One region of the Actinoplanes sp. NPDC051537 genome, then DNA from elsewhere that is predicted to be linked to it. Evidence: riboswitches for the same ligand, from Rfam matches in the RefSeq annotation. Region 1 holds a riboswitch; the other holds the start of a gene.
What was found. A riboswitch is a leader RNA that binds a small molecule or an ion and turns the genes downstream of it on or off. The one in region 1 is predicted to bind ZMP and ZTP.
Positions count from the first base shown of each region.

Region 1 (5,310 bases):
CCCGGTCGCGGACGCCGGCCCTGCCGCCGATCCCGGCCCGGTCGCGGACGCCGGCCCCGAGTCGAGGCTGCTCGGTTGGCGCAGCCACGTGCGCTACGCGGTCGACGCCGCGGGCCGCCCCGGCCTGTTGCAGCACCGCTCCCACCAGGTGGTCCCGATCGACCGCTGCCGGATAGCCCACCCCGCCATCCAGCACCTGGACCTCCTCCAGCGCCCGTGGCCCGACGACGACGCCATCGAGGTCACCGCGTCCTCGGCCGGCGACGTGGCAGTCCTGGCCCGCCCGTCGGGCAGCGGCGCCACCCTCCCGCCGGACGACGTCGCCGACGGCCCCGCCCCGGTCGGCAACCGCCGCCGCCTGTCCGGCCCCGCCGAGGTCAGCGAAGAGGCCGTAGCCCGCCACTGGTCGGTGCCGCCCGAGGGCTTCTGGCAGATCCACCCCGCCGCCGCCGACACCCTGGCCGCGACCGTGGTCGACCTCCTCCGCCCGGCCGAGGGCGAGGTCTCCTGGGACCTCTACGGCGGCGCCGGCCTGTTCGCCGCCGCGCTGACCACCCACACCGCCGCCCGCACGACGCTGGTGGAGTCGTCCCCGCTGGGCTGCGCCGCGGCCCGAGCCAACCTGGCCGACCTCCCCACCGTCGAGATCGTCCAGGCCCGGGTGGAAACGGCCCTGCAACGCCGCCGAGTGACCGCCCCGGTAGACCTGGTCGTCCTCGACCCGCCCCGCTCCGGCGCCGGCGCCCAGGTGGTCAAGGCCATCGCCGCGGCCCGCCCCCGGGCGGTCGCCTACGTAGCCTGCGACCCGGCCGCCTTGGCCCGAGACATAGCGACATTCCGCGCCCAGGGTTGGCGATTGACGGAACTGCGCGCTTTCGACTGCTTTCCCATGACGCAGCACGTGGAATGCGTAGCCCTTTTGGAGCCCTGACCTCCTGACGGTGATGGCCAATGAAAGGGAACATTCCCGAAGGGTCGAATAAGGCCCGGCCAGTTGACACAAACAGGGAAACAAAACCCTGTCGTGAAAGCAGCGGACGAGGCATCGCGCCGCAATTGGAAGCGGGTGCCGCTGCCGCCTCCGATACTGGCGTCATTTCTGGTTCCGTCGCTGCCATTGCCGTCGCCGTCGCCGTCGCTGCCGTCGCTGCCGTCGCCGTCGCCGTAGCTGCCGTCGCCGTCGCCGTAGCTGCCGTCGCCGTCGCCGTCGCCGTCGCCGTAGCTGCCGTCGCCGTCGCCGTCGCCGTCGCCGTCGCAGGCGCAGGCGCAGGTGCAGGCGCAGACGACAGTGATGGTGCCGTCAGATCGGAAATAGCGGCCTGATCTGCCGGGTGCTCCGCGGAGATTGACCGAATGTCCGCAGCAGGTCCGGCACCACGGATCTCGTGTGTGCGGCGCAAGCGTTCGGCGTGCCGGCGGGTCAAGCCCCACGCTCGGTGGCGTTCGTGGTCACGTCGGAATTGGTCGCGGGCGGGAGAATGGTTGCGCGACCTTGTCGGATGGCGCATTGCGGCCAGCTCTGCTCTGGTGAACATCTGAAGCTGCCGCATATATAGATTGTCTCGCGCCTCAGGGCCGCGCTGTAATCATTCGATTATGCCACTTTGAGATCCACTGGAATCATCGACTTAAGTCGTCATACCTGGGTTGGATGTGCTCGGCGGCGGTTCCTGGCATGGTGGTCGGCATCGGCAGAGCAATCTCGGCGAGAGGGGAAGCGACTGGAGGGGACATACCACAGGTAAGTGTCGCGCGCGCAGATCAGCCAGGTGCGGCGGCATTGAGTAGGGCATGCCAGAAATTGAGCTGCCTTACGGCTTCATGCGCTCGGCGGCCCTGCTTCGTGCGCTAGGCGGCGCTGGTTCAAGCGCTCGGCGGCACTGCGCACGGCGGCACAGCGCACGGCGGCACAGCGCACGGCAGCACAGCGCACGGCAGCACAGCGCACGGCGGCACAGCGCACGGCGGCACAGCGCTCGCCGGCACAGCGCTCGGCGGTGCTAGTTCATGCGCTCGGCGGCCTCGATGACGTTGCGGAAGAGCATGGCGACGGTGGTGGGGCCTACGCCGCCTACGCGAGGGGTGATGGCGCCGGCCACGGTGGCGCAGGACTCGTCTACGTCGGGGAGCAGGCGGCGGCCCTCGTAGCGGACGCCGGCTCCGATGACTACGGCGCCGGGCTTTACGTGTTCGGGGCGGATTATGCCGGGGACGCCGGCGGCGCCTACCAGGATGTCGGCGCGCTGGGTATAGCGGGGCCAGTCGGCTACGCCGGTGTGGACGACCGTTACGGCGGCGTTGGCGGTGGGGCGCTTCTGGGCCAGGAGCATCGCCAGGGGGCGGCCCAGGGTGGCGCCGCGGCCGAGGATCACGACCTCGCGGCCGGCTACGGGGATCTCGTAGTGGGCCAGCAGGGCCTCGATGCCGGCGGGGGTGCAGGGGAGCGGGCCGGGCATGCCCAGCGCCAGGCGGCCCATGTTGAGGGGGTGCATGCCGTCGACGTCCTTGTCGGGGTCGAGGGTCTGCAGCGCGGCGTCGTAGTCGAGGTGGGCGGGGATGGGGTACTGGATGAGCACGCCGTGTACCGCCTTGTCGGCGTTGAACTCGGCGATCACGCGGTGCAGCTCGTCCTGGGTGGTCCCGGACGGCAGGTGGCGGTGCGGGGAGTCGAAGCCGAGCTCGGTGGCCTGGCGCTGCTTGATGCGGATGTAGCCGGCGCTGGCGTCGTCGTCGCCGACCAGGATGGTGGCCAGGCTCGGCACGATGCCTCGGTCGCGGAGGCGGGAAGCGCGGGCGGTGACGTCGGCGAGCACGGCTTCGGCCACGGGGGCGCCGGGCAACAAGCGGGCGGCGGCGGAAGAAGAGCCGGGCGAAGAGGCAGCGGCCGAAGAGGCGGCCGGGGAAGGGGCGGCGGCCGAGGAAGGGGCGGCGGCCGAGGAAGGGGCGGCGGCTGAGGAAGGGGCGGCCGGGGAAGAGGCGGCCGGGGAAGAGGCGGCCGGGGAAGGGGCGGCGGGCGAAGAAGACGAGGGAGTGGAAGAAGACGAGGGAGTGGAAGAAGACATGGGGCGGCTCCTCGGCACGGGAACCCAGGCGGTCGACTCCCGTGGCCGGCTCCCCGATGGTTGACCCATCCTGTGCCGCCAGTTGCGCAGTGGGTCAAGGATGCCATATCCGGCATCTTGTGAGACAACTCACCGTTCTCAGCAATGTGCAGGTTGTGTGTAGGACCAGGCTCTGTCCGTTCGCGCGGCGTGCGACCCCACGCAGCGCCGATAGACTTCGCAGCCATGAGCGAAGCCCACCCCGCCTCGACCGGCCTGCTGGCGTCCATCACCTCACCGGGTGACCTGAAGCGCCTCACCCCGGAGCAGCTGACGCTGCTGGCCGCCGAGATCCGTGACTTCCTGGTGGCCAAGGTGTCGCGCACCGGCGGTCACCTCGGGCCCAACCTGGGCGTCGTGGAGACGACCCTGGCGATGCACCGGGTCTTCGACTCCCCGCGGGACAGCATGCTCTTCGACACGGGGCACCAGGCGTACGTGCACAAGATCGTCACCGGTCGGCAGGGCGGCTTCGACCAGCTTCGCCAGCGTGGCGGGCTGTCGGGCTACCCGAGCCAGGCCGAGAGCGAGCACGACCTGATCGAGAACTCGCATGCCTCGACCGCCCTCTCCTACGCGGACGGCATCTCCAAGGCGTACGCGCTGAGGGGTGAGGATCGCCACGTCGTCGCGGTGGTCGGCGACGGCGCGCTCACCGGCGGCATGTGCTGGGAGGCGCTCAACAACATCGCGGCCGCCAAGAACCGGCTGGTCATCGTCGTCAACGACAACGGGCGGTCCTACGCGCCGACGATCGGCGGGCTCGCCGACCACCTCTCCACGCTGCGGCTCAACCCGGGCTACGAGCGCGTGCTCGACCTGGTCAAGGACGCGCTCGGCTCGACGCCGGTCGTCGGCAAGCCGGTCTACGAGGTGCTGCACGCGGTCAAGAAGGGCATCAAGGACGCGGTCAGCCCGCAGCCGATGTTCGAGGACCTCGGCATCAAGTACATCGGCCCGGTCGACGGCCACGACGTGCAGGCCATGGAGTCGGCGCTGCGGCGGGCCAAGGGCTTCAACGCGCCGGTCATCGTGCACGCGGTGACCCGCAAGGGGTACGGCTACCGGCCGGCCGAGCTCGACGAGGCCGACCGCCTGCACGGCCCGGGCAGCGCCTTCGACGTCGAGACCGGCAAGCTGCTGGCCAAGCCGTCGGTGAAGTGGACCCACGTCTTCGCCGAGGAGCTCGTGCGGATCGCCGACGAGCGGCCCGACGTCGTCGGCATCACCGCGGCCATGGCCGAGCCGACCGGCATCGCCGCCCTCGCCCGCAAGCACCCCGACCGGGTGTACGACGTGGGCATCGCCGAGCAGCACGCCGCCACCAGCGCGGCCGGCCTGGCGATGGGTGGTCTGCACCCGATCGTCGCCGTCTACGCCACGTTCCTGAACCGCGCGTTCGACCAGGTGCTGCTCGACGTGGCCATGCACCGCCTGCCGGTCACCTTCGTGCTCGACCGCGCCGGCATCACCGGGCCGGACGGCCCGAGCCACTACGGCATCTGGGACATGAGCGTCTTCGGCGTGGTGCCGGGCCTGCGCATCGCGGCGCCGCGCGACGCGGCCACCCTGCGCGAGGAGCTGCGCGAGGCGGTCGCGGTCGACGACGGACCGACGATCGTACGGTTCCCGACCGGCTCCGTGGCCCCCGAGACTCCGGCGGTCCGGCGGCTCGGCCAGGTCGACGTCCTGCGGGAAAGCGCGGCCGACCGCAAGGACGTGCTGCTCATCCCCGTCGGCTCGTTCGCCGGTATCGGCCTCGAGGTCGCCGACCGGCTCGCCGAGCAGGGCTACGGCGTGACCGTGGTCGACCCCCGCTGGGTCCGCCCGGTCCCGATCGAGCTCATCGGCCTGGCCGGCCAGCACCGCATGGTCGTCACCATGGAGGACGGCGTCCGGGCCGGCGGCGTCGGCGACGCGGTGGCCAGCGCCCTGCGCGACTCGGCCGTGGACGTGCCGCTGCGTGACTTCGGCGTGCCCACCGGCTTCCACCCGCACGGCACCCGGGCCGAGATCCTCGCGGCGCTGGGCCTCACGGCGCAGGACATCGCCCGCGACGTCACCGAGTGGGTCTCCCGCCTGGAAGCGGTGGCGGAGCCGCAGACCCTGCCGTAGAACTTCCAAACCGCGCTAAAGACGCAGGTAACGGACCGCCGCGGGGCGGTTCCGTTATCCAGTCGTTATTTTTGGGCCATGGAAGACAACGGTG
Region 1 covers NZ_JBVJIU010000006.1:283,727-289,036, forward strand. The annotation lists gene ACZ6TB_RS16475 (class I SAM-dependent RNA methyltransferase) at 1-931, shown strand, start outside; gene ACZ6TB_RS16480 (bifunctional 5,10-methylenetetrahydrofolate dehydrogenase/5,10-methenyltetrahydrofolate cyclohydrolase) at 2,001-2,825, opposite strand; ZMP/ZTP riboswitch at 3,078-3,158, opposite strand; gene dxs (1-deoxy-D-xylulose-5-phosphate synthase) at 3,288-5,216, shown strand; gene ACZ6TB_RS16490 (outer membrane protein assembly factor BamB family protein) at 5,295-5,310, shown strand, end outside.

Region 2 (5,310 bases), on a different contig from region 1:
GATCCCGCACGTACGCCGGAATGCCGCCCCAAGCGTCCAGCAGCCCCTGCATCTCGGCCGTCGCCGCGCCCTGGGTGACCGGCCGCCCGGCCGCCAGCGCATGCAGATGCGCGACCGCGTCCGGTTCCAGCCGCAGCGCCGCCGCCAACGCGTCCAGCACCTGCGCCGATGGGTGCCGATCGACGCCCTGCTCGAGCCGCGTCAGATACTGCACCGACAGACCGGCCAGCGACGCCAGCTCGTCCCGCCGCAACCCGGGCACCCGACGCCGCCCGTGCACCGCGAGCCCGACCTCGTCCGGGCGCACCCGGGCCCGGCGCGCCTGGAGGAACTCCCCGAGAAGCGTCATCGTGCGCCGAGCCTATCCCCGGCGGGGTGCTGGCTACCTCGTCCCGAGCCGGGCACCGTCGGGGTCATGAAGACATGGTTCATCACCGGCGCCTCCCGCGGTTTCGGCCGGGTCTGGGCGCGGACGGCCCTCGACCGCGGCGACCGGGTCGCGGCGACGGCCCGCGACATCGCGACCCTCGACGCGCACGACCGACTACTGCCCCTCGAACTGGACGTGACCGATCGCGACGCCGTGGTCGAGGCCGTCGGCAAGGCCGCCGACACCTTCGGGCGCCTCGACGTGGTGGTCAACAACGCCGGGTACGGCCTGTTCGGCGCCGTCGAGGAGGTGAGCGCGGCGCAGGCCCGCGCGCAGATCGAGACCAACCTGTTCGGCGCGCTCTGGGTCACCCAGGCGGCGCTCCCGATCATGCGGGCCCAGCGGAGCGGCCACCTAGTGCAGGTCTCCAGCATCGGCGGCGTGGCCGCGTTCCCCACGCTCGGGCTCTACCACGCGTCCAAGTGGGGGCTGGAGGGGATGAGCGAGGCGCTCGCCCAGGAGGTGGCCCGCTTCGGCATCCGGGTGACGATCGTCGAGCCGGGCCCGTACGGCACGGACTGGGCCGGGGCGTCGGCGGTGCAGGCGACGCCGATCGACGCGTACGAGCCGATCCGGGAGGCACGCCGGGTGAGCCGCGGGCATCGCGCACCCGGCGACCCGGCCTCGACGGCGGACGTGCTGATGCGGCTCGTCGACCTGCCCGACCCGCCACTGCGCCTGTTCCTGGGCGGTTACCCGTACCCGATCGCCGAGAAGCTCTACGAGGAGCGCCTCTCGACCTGGCAGCAGTGGCGGGATCTGGCGGAGTCGGCCTGATTCTCAGCCGAGGTCGACCTGGGGGTAGAGCGGGAACGGCGCGAGCAGCTCGGTGGCCTGCTTGCTCACCCGGTCGGCCAGGGCCGGGTCCAGGTTGTACTTGGCCTTCGAGCCCTCGGCCGAGCTCGTGTTGGCCAGGACCGTGTGGATGAGCTCGGCGATCTGGTCCATCTCGTCGGCGCCGAGGCCGCGCGAGGTGAGCGCCGGCGTGCCGATCCGGATGCCGGAGGTGTACCAGGCGCCGTTCGGGTCCTGCGGGATCGCGTTGCGGTTGGTGACCACGCCCGAGTCGAGCAGGGCCTGCTCGGCCTGGCGGCCGGTCAGACCGAACGGGTGCACGTCGAGCAGCACGAGGTGGTTGTCGGTGCCGCCGCTGACCAGCCGGACGCCGCGCTTCAGCAGACCCTCGGCGAGCGCCTGGCTGTTGGTGACGATCTGCTGGGCGTACGTCTGGAAGGAAGGGTCGCGGGCCTCGGCGAACGCGATCGCCTTGGCCGCCATGACGTGCGACAGCGGGCCGCCGAGAACCATCGGGCAACCCCGGTCGACCTGCGAGGCGAGCGACTCCTGGGCCAGCACCGCACCGCCACGCGGACCGCGCAGGCTCTTGTGCGTGGTGGTGGTGACGATGTGCGCGTGCTCGACCGGGTTGTAGTCGCCGGTGAAGACCTTGCCCGCGACCATGCCGGCGAAGTGCGCCATGTCGACCATGAAGGTGGCGCCGACCTCATCGGCGATCTCGCGCATCGTCGCGAAGTTCACCTTCCGGGGGTACGCCGAGTAGCCGCCCACGATGATGAGCGGCTTGAACTCGCGGGCCGTCGCGCGCAGGGCCGCGTAGTCGATCTGACCGGTGGCCGGGTCGACGCCGTAGCTGCGCTGGTCGAACATTTTGCCGGAGATGTTGGGGCGGAAGCCGTGGGTGAGGTGGCCGCCGGCGTCGAGCGACATGCCCAGCATGCGCTGGTTGCCGAAGGCCGCCCGCAGCTCGGCCCACTCGGCGTCGGTCAGGTCGTTGACCTGCCGCTTCTCGAACTTCTTGAGGAACGGCGCCTCGACCCGGTCGGCGAGGATCGCCCAGTAGGCGACCAGGTTCGCGTCGATGCCGGAGTGCGGCTGCACGTACGCATATGGCGCGTCGAACAGGGCCTTCGCGTGCTCGACGGCGATCGCCTCGACGGTGTCCACGTTCTGGCAGCCGGCGTAGAAGCGGCGGCCGATGGTGCCCTCCGCGTACTTGTCGGAGAGCCAGTTGCCCATCGCGAGCAGGACCGCCGGGGAGGCGTAGTTCTCACTGGCGATCAGCTTGAGGGACTCGCGCTGGTCGGTCAGCTCCTTGGCGATCGCGTCGGCGATGCGGGGCTCGACGGCGCGGACGACCTCGAGCGCGGAGCGGAAGGCATTCGATTCGGCGTTCAACTCGGGCATGAACCCTCCCTATCACGGCTTCGGGGGGCCCAGGCGCACGGCAAGTCGTCTTTTTGACGGGGCCGCTCCACGATGGTTCCCCATCCGAACGCGCCAGTCACGGCCCGTCGGTGAGCATACCGGCGGCGGCGGGCCAGTTCACCCCCGTCAGCGTCTGCGACGTGTCCCACAGCCGCTTCGCCAAAACTGGATCTTGTGCGGCCGCCGAGGGCGTGACCAGCACGGGCTTACCGGTGAACTCGCCCCAGCCGTCGGGCCCGAAATACTCGCCACCGCGGACCCCGGCGTCGGTGGCGGCACGGAGAACCGGTTGCGCGCCGGCCTCCTCGCTCTGGATCAACCACGAGAACACCCAGCGCGTACGGGGTGAGACGACGAACCGGAAATGCCAGGGACTCGTGCGCATGAGCCTCGTGCGGGCCGCCCCGGGATGAGCCGCCACGCTGGTCAGCCACGGGAACCGCCGCCCGAGCTCGGCCGCGAAGAGCAAATTCGCGAGCTTGGACATCGCGTACGCGTTCATGGCGTGATAGCCCCGCTCCCAGGCGAGGTCGTCGAAGCGGATGGCCCCGCGCTTGTGCCCGTTGCTGCTGACCGTGACCACCCGCGGCTCGCGCCCGGCGGCCAGGCGGTCGAGCAGCAGGCCGGTCAGCGCGAAGTGCCCGAGGTGGTTGACCCCGAACTGCTGCTCGAAGCCGTCACGCGTCCGGCCGTACGGCGGAATCATCAGCCCCGCGTTGTTGATCAGCAGATCCAGCCGGTCGTGCCGATCGCGGAAGTCGGCGGCCGCCCTTCGGACCGCCGCGAGATCGGCGAGATCGAGCCGGAGTGGCGCGCCACCGACCCGCGCCGCGGCCTCGTCCGGCTCACGCCCGGCGACGATCACCGTGGCGCCGCGCCCGGCCAGCTCGCGCGCGCTCTGGAAGCCGATGCCGGATGTCGCTCCGGTGATCAGGACGATGCGACCGGCCTGATCGGGGATGGTCCACACGATGGCGCCTCCTATAATCGGGACGAGCATCCCGAATATACGGGATGCCCGTCCCGTTTAGCCAGGGCTCGTTCCGATCAGAGGAGGCGCCGATGCGTGCGGACGCGGAGCGCAATCGCGCCAAGGTGGTCGAGGCAGCCATGGCCGCGTTCGCCGAGGAGGGCCTGTCGGTGACGGTCGCCGAGGTCGGTCGCCGGGCCGGGGTCGGCACGGGCACGGTGAGCCGCCACTTCCCGACCAAGGAGTCGCTCTACGAGGCGATCGTGCTGGCCCGGGTCGAGGAGATCGTCGGCGAGGCGGAGCGCCTGCTGGCCGTGGCCCCGCCCGGCGAGGCGTTCTTCCGCTTCTTCGCCTACATGGTCGGCCAGGCGGCCGCGAACCGAGGCCTGGCCGAGGCCCTGGCCGGCGGCGGGTTCGACGTCGAAGCCGCCGCGGCCCGCACGGGCCGAGGCCTGGACACGGTCGAGCAGCGCTTGCTGACCGAGGCGCAAAAGGCCGGAGCCGTCCGCCCCGACGCCACCCGAGACGACGTCAAGGCCCTGCTCGGCGCCTGCGTGGCCGCCCCCGATCGCACCCGCATGATCGAGATTGTGACCACCGGCCTGCGGCCCTGAACTACTTCTTCTTCTTGTCCTTCTTCTTGCCCTTCTTGCCGCCGTCGGCCCCGATCAGTTCGTCGAGCATCATCTGGTCCCGCTCGTCCGCGATGTCCCGGGCGGTCTTGGGCGTCGGAACGAGCATCTTGAACATGATCGCGGCGACCACGAAGAACCAGGCCCACCACGGAATGCCCGACTCCGGACCGAACAGGTTGCTGGTCACGGTGTAGGCGTTGTCCACGATCTGATCCATGGCCGCATGTATCGGCCACAGTTCGCCCACGCTTTAGCGATTTCGGAGCTCGTCTACTCCGGCTGCCGCCCGCCCGCCTGCCCGCCCGGCCGACGCCAACGCCGCACCTTCGAGCGCCGATCCTGCACGACGCGCTGGCCGCGGCGACCCTCGCGCGACTCATCTCGGGGTTTGGGGTGAGCGTTACCGCTCACGCACGTCGCCCGGGTGGGCCGAGCGTCTTGGGCGCGTCAGCGCCCTGCTCGGCCCGGCCGGGTCCCCGCGGGAGCAGCGGTCCGCACGCCCCACCCACGCGGGACATCATGAATTTGATCTGGCCCTTGACGAATGAATTTGATCTGGCCCTTGACGAATGAAATCGATCTGGCCCTTGACTACGCTCCCCAGCCCGCTTGGGTGCCGCCGACTCGGTCGGCGATGATTTTCTCGTCGTAGCCGCTTCGCTTGTAGGCGGCGACCGGGTCGGGGTCGAGGCCGGCGTCCGCGCGGACCTCGGCCAGCAGCGGGCGGACGTCGGTGTTGTAGGCGTCCATGAAGACCGCGTTCGCCTCCAGGACCTCGCCGTTTCGCTGGGCGGCGAACAACGCGTCGCGGTCGACCAGCAGGGCCTTGGCCGTCGCCTCCTGGACGTTCATCACCGAGCGGATGATGGCGGGGATCTTGCGCTCGATGTTGTGGCACTGGTCGAGCATGAAGGCGATGCCGTAGGACGGGTCTAGCGCCTCGGCCCGGACGATCTCGTACATGATGCGGAAGAGCTGGAACGGGTCGGCGGCGCCCACCATCAGGTCGTCGTCGGCGTAGAAGCGGCTGTTGAAGTCGAAGGCGCCGA
Region 2 covers NZ_JBVJIU010000024.1:118,873-124,182, reverse strand. The annotation lists gene ACZ6TB_RS42560 (helix-turn-helix domain-containing protein) at 1-349, opposite strand, end outside; gene ACZ6TB_RS42555 (SDR family oxidoreductase) at 416-1,207, shown strand; gene ACZ6TB_RS42550 (glycine hydroxymethyltransferase) at 1,211-2,635, opposite strand; ZMP/ZTP riboswitch at 2,656-2,746, opposite strand; gene ACZ6TB_RS42545 (oxidoreductase) at 2,733-3,626, opposite strand; gene ACZ6TB_RS42540 (TetR/AcrR family transcriptional regulator) at 3,719-4,240, shown strand; gene ACZ6TB_RS42535 (hypothetical protein) at 4,242-4,478, opposite strand; gene rhaI (L-rhamnose isomerase) at 4,853-5,310, opposite strand, start outside.
Region 2: linked by a shared signal. The riboswitch ahead of ACZ6TB_RS42550 (glycine hydroxymethyltransferase) and the one ahead of ACZ6TB_RS16480 (bifunctional 5,10-methylenetetrahydrofolate dehydrogenase/5,10-methenyltetrahydrofolate cyclohydrolase) in region 1 are both predicted to bind ZMP and ZTP.